2 regions of the Thalassolituus sp. UBA2009 genome follow, and region 1 is predicted to be linked to the other one. Evidence: predicted binding sites of a transcription regulator. Region 1 holds the regulator's gene; the other holds the start of a gene.

Evidence for each region. Region 1 encodes FliA, which starts transcription of late flagellar genes. Its sites were predicted from a motif close to CTAAAGTTNNNNNNNNNNCNGCCGATA; they were not measured.
Region 2: a site for FliA is predicted at 1,247-1,273, ahead of B3P58_RS04235 (flagellar protein MotY). Genes of this name have one in related genera too.

What each region holds. Positions count from the first base shown of each region.
Region 1 covers NZ_DDCJ01000143.1:140,645-143,053, reverse strand. The annotation lists gene B3P58_RS17825 (protein phosphatase CheZ) at 1-34, opposite strand, end outside; gene B3P58_RS17820 (protein phosphatase CheZ) at 24-311, opposite strand; gene cheY (chemotaxis response regulator CheY) at 328-714, opposite strand; gene B3P58_RS17810 (RNA polymerase sigma factor FliA) at 838-1,548, opposite strand; gene B3P58_RS17805 (MinD/ParA family protein) at 1,573-2,391, opposite strand; gene flhF (flagellar biosynthesis protein FlhF) at 2,398-2,409, opposite strand, start outside.
Region 2 covers NZ_DDCJ01000037.1:27,221-29,629, forward strand. The annotation lists gene B3P58_RS04230 (argininosuccinate synthase) at 1-84, opposite strand, end outside; gene B3P58_RS04235 (flagellar protein MotY) at 271-1,203, opposite strand; gene pyrC (dihydroorotase) at 1,332-2,369, shown strand; gene rnt (ribonuclease T) at 2,402-2,409, shown strand, end outside.

The DNA.
Region 1 (2,409 bases):
GATCCATGGTGCGGTTGGCCGACTTATCGGTCATTTCCAGACACGTAAGCCAGCTTATCCGTTGCATGGTCAATTTCCGATGCAGCACCGACAGAATCAACCCGCATATTTTTAATAGCTTCATGCAGGGCACGGGTCAGTCTGCCGATTTCGTTGTACAACGTGCGGTCTCTAACCTCATTGAGATTATTAACCAATGCTACCGCCTTGCTGAGATCACCAAGCTCAAGCTGCCTGAGCATGCTTTCTGCAAGGCTTTTGATTTCAGAGCCGACAGCGCTGTTATCGGTATCCAGATTGATCCCGGCCATCAAGTTGTCTTCCTGGTTAACCTTCGACACGTTCAAAGATCTTATCGATCTTTTCTTTCAGCACTGCAGCGGTGAAAGGCTTCACAACATAACCATTAACTCCTGCCTGCGCAGCAGCCACAATCTGGTCACGTTTGGCTTCCGCGGTCACCATCAGTACCGGCAGAGTTTTCAGGCGATCATCGGCCCTGACCTTCTTCAGCAAGTCGAGACCTGTCATGCCAGGCATGTTCCAGTCTGTCACCAAGAAGTCGAAATCACCATTCTGCAACATGGGAAGTGCGGTTGTGCCATCGTCAGCTTCCTGGGTATTGGTAAACCCCAGGTCGCGTAACAGATTTTTGACGATTCGTCTCATCGTTGAAAAATCATCAACGATCAGAATTTTCATGTTTTTGTCCAAAACGACCTCCAGTAATCGACTCTCTATATTCCAAGTCGTTCCTAAGGTTTAGTGTAGACACAGTTATCGCTTTATCCAGAAACAAAGCGCTCAGAAAAGATTTTTTTCAATAACAGGAAGGAGTTAGGACAACCAGCCGCCAAGACGGGCACGCAGGCGATGAGCTGCCTGACTGTGCAGCTGACTGACCCTTGATTCACTGACACCCAGCACAGCGCCAATTTCTTTCAGATTCAGTTCTTCGTCATAGTAGAGTGCGAGTACCAGTTGCTCTCTTTCGGGTAAATGACGGATAGCGTCGGCGAGTTGACGCTGAAAGGACTCACGCTCGATGCCATCCAGTGGATTCGGAGATTCATCCTCAAAGACATCGAAGCCTGATTCGCTCTTCTCCACAACCTCTTCAAAGCTGAACAGCCGACAGCCGGCACTGTCTTTCAGAATCGCGTGGTATTCATCCTGACTGATGCCAAGAAAGCCCGCGACTTCGCTGTCTTCAGCATCACGGCCTTTTGCACTTTCGATCTGTTTAATGGCTTCACTGATACGGCGGGAATTGCGGTGAACCGAGCGTGGTGCCCAGTCACCTTTGCGGATTTCATCCAGCATGGCACCACGGATACGGATACCGGCGTAGGTTTCAAAACTGGCGCCCTTGCCACCATCGTATTTACGTGCAGCCTCCAGCAAGCCAATCATACCGGCCTGAATAAGGTCATCGAGCTGCACGCTGTCAGGCAGGCGGCCGATAAGATGGTGAGCAATACGCTTTACCAGCGTCGCATGCTCACGCACCAGTTGTTCATAATCGTGTTTTTTTACGTCGGAATACACCAGACAACTTCCTACTGACACTCGTTATGCCCCGGCTTCCTGAACCAACCGATCTACAAAAAACTCCAGATGCCCCCGGGGGGTTGAAGGCAGTGGCCATGAATCTACTTTTTTAGCCAGCGCACGGAATGCTGTCGCCGCTTTGGAGCGCGGGTAGGCATCGATCACCGCTTTCTGGCGCTGCACAGCACGCTTAAGCGCATCGTCCTGGGGAATGGCGCCGACATACTGCATAGCCACTTCCAGAAAACGATCCGTCACTTTAGTAAGTTTGGCAAATAAAGCATTACCTTCCTGCGGTGTACGAACCATGTTGGCAACGATACGGAAGCGGAACAGCCCATAATCACGATTCAGCAGTTTGATCTGCGCATAAGCGTCGGTGATTGAGGTTGGTTCATCGGTGACCACCATCAGCACTTCCTGCGCAGCACGGACAAAACTCATCACACTGTCGGAAATTCCGGCCGCGGTATCAATAATCAGCACATCAATATCATCGCCAATATCGCTGAAAGCCTGAATCAGGCCGGCATGTTCAAGTGCATTCAGCTGTGACAGTTTCTGTGTACCGGAAGACGCGGGAACAACACGGATGCCGCCCGGCCCTTTAACCATCACATCACGCAGATCACATTCGCCCGACAGAACATTTTCGATGGTTTTGTTAGAACTGATACCCAGCAGAATATCAATATTCGCCAACCCCAGATCCGCATCGAGAACCACCACTCTGCGTCCCATTTCGGCCAGGGCGATAGCCAGGTTGACCGAGACATTGCTCTTGCCGACACCACCTTTACCGCCGGTGACCGCGATGACCTGCACAGGATGCCTTGCCATTAGTCGTTATACTCCGTG
Region 2 (2,409 bases), on a different contig from region 1:
GTATTCTTCTTGCAGCCATTTGGCGATCACGGACGTATCCAGACCACCGGAATAGGCCAGCACCACTTTCTTGATGTCTGACATGGGTATTCTCCAGGATGATGATTGGCCGCACAGGGGGCAAACAGCCCGTACCGGCGGATAGCAATAATGAAAGGGGCGGTATTGTACTGATTGTGCACGGGATAGCCAACAGGCGTACCCAAAGGACAAAGAAAGAGCAGTAAAGAAAGAGAACTAAAAAGAGCAATAAAGAAAGCGCGGCGGGTATCAGTCGCCGCTGGCGGTAGTCTGGGTGCGTACCTTCGGTTTAAACAGCAGATTATCCGGAATCGGCATATCTTCCCGCTGTTCGATACGGATGGTCACACGGCGGTTTTCGGCACGTCCGGCCGCGGTTTTGTTGCTGGCCACCGGATAACGGTCACCATGAAAACGGGTGGTCACCATTTCCGGATCGATGCCCTGCTTGATAAAGTAACGTTCCACATCCTCAACCCGCGCCTTGGACGTCTGGCGGTTATCGTAACGGCGGCCAACGTTGTCAGAATGACCATCCAGATACACGGCAAAAATGCGCGGATCATGCTTTATGTAAAAAATAATGCGGTCGAGAATTTTCATATCGGGGGCATCGATCTGCTCTTCACCACTGGCAAACAGCACCTTCGAGCGCGCCACCTGCCGGTAATTAACCGGCAGCAGCTGTTTTACACACTCCAGATAATCCAGATAAAACTGTGGAAACGACACCGCCGACAGATGCACTTTTACAAAGCGGTTCTGATCGTAATAGGTTTTGTGGCTGATGGCAGGCCATTTGCCTTCCAGCAAGGCATGCAGAAACTGATTGGTGCGGGTGGCGTCCAGACTCAGATTCGGCGTGTCTTTTACAATCCGCGCCACCCCCAGATCTTCGCTTTTTACTCCCGGCTGCCAGGGCGGCGGCAGGATACTGACCCGTGCCTGGCTATACGACATCAGGTTCTTCAGGGTTTCGAGCTGAAAAGTAACGTCCTCGCCGGCCTCGTGATAGAACACCGCGCGGCCATACCCGGCCAACGTCTGCTCAAAACGGCACTCAAATACCGAACCACTGACCGACCAGTCGGTGGTTTCAATGTCACCGCCGTAGTCCAGCGCCGCATCCGCCTGGCAGAAAGCGCTGAGCAACATGCAGCTTAAGGCAATTAGTTTGTGCATAGACATCCGGTTGAGGCTGTTAAATTCGGGGCTGTTCCTGAGTTATCGGCCAATTCCGAGAAAAATTAAGCGGTTAAAGGCTGCTTTCGGTACAATGCCCCATCAATTTTAGCTGAAGGTTGAAGAGCATGACTGACCGTTTGACCATTACCCGCCCCGACGACTGGCACCTGCACGTACGCGATGGCGCCGTGCTGCAACATACCGTGCCTGCCACCGCCCGGGTGATGGGCCGCGCCATCATCATGCCAAACCTGCAGCCACCGGTGATGAATGCCGAACAGGCACTGGAATACCGCGACCGCATCCTGTCGCGCGTACCGCAGGGCCTGACTTTTAACCCGTTAATGGTGCTGTACTTAACCGACAATACCACCCCGGAAATGATTGCTGAAGCCAAGGCAGCCGGTAACATTGTAGCCGTTAAGCTGTATCCGGCCGGAGCGACCACTAACTCCGCTTCCGGTGTTACCGATCTCGGCAAACTCGATGATATCGCCGCTGCGCTGGCTGAAAACGGCATGCCGCTGCTGGTGCATGGTGAAGTCACCCAGAACCACATCGACATCTTTGACCGCGAAAAAGAATTCCTCGATACCATTCTGGCACCGCTGGTCAGCCGTCATCCGACCTTAAAAGTGGTGGTCGAACACATCACCACCAAAGACGCCGCCGAATTCGTACAGAGCCAGGGCAGCAACGTTGCCGCCACCATCACCGTGCAGCATCTGGCCTACAACCGTAACCACATGCTGGTTGGCGGAATTAAGCCGCACTTCTACTGCCTGCCGATTCTGAAGCGCAATATCCATCAGCAGGCGCTGCAGGATGTGGTCGCCAGCGGTAACAGCAAATTCTTCCTCGGCACCGACAGTGCGCCACACGCCAAAGGCGCCAAAGAAAACGCCTGTGGTTGTGCCGGCTGTTTTACCGCCTACGCCGCCATTGAGCTGTATGCCGAAATCTTCGAAGACCTCGGTGCGCTGGATAAGCTGGAAGGCTTTGCCAGCCATTACGGCCCGGACTTCTACGGTCTGGCGCGTAACAGCGACGAAATTACCCTGATCAAACAAGACTGGCAGGCGCCGGTCGAGCTGCCATTTGGCAGTGATGTTATTGTGCCGCTGCGTGCCGGCGAAACCCTGCGCTGGAAACTGGAGTACTGAGGGTGAGTGAAGAGAAACAGGAAAAAACCATGATGGCACA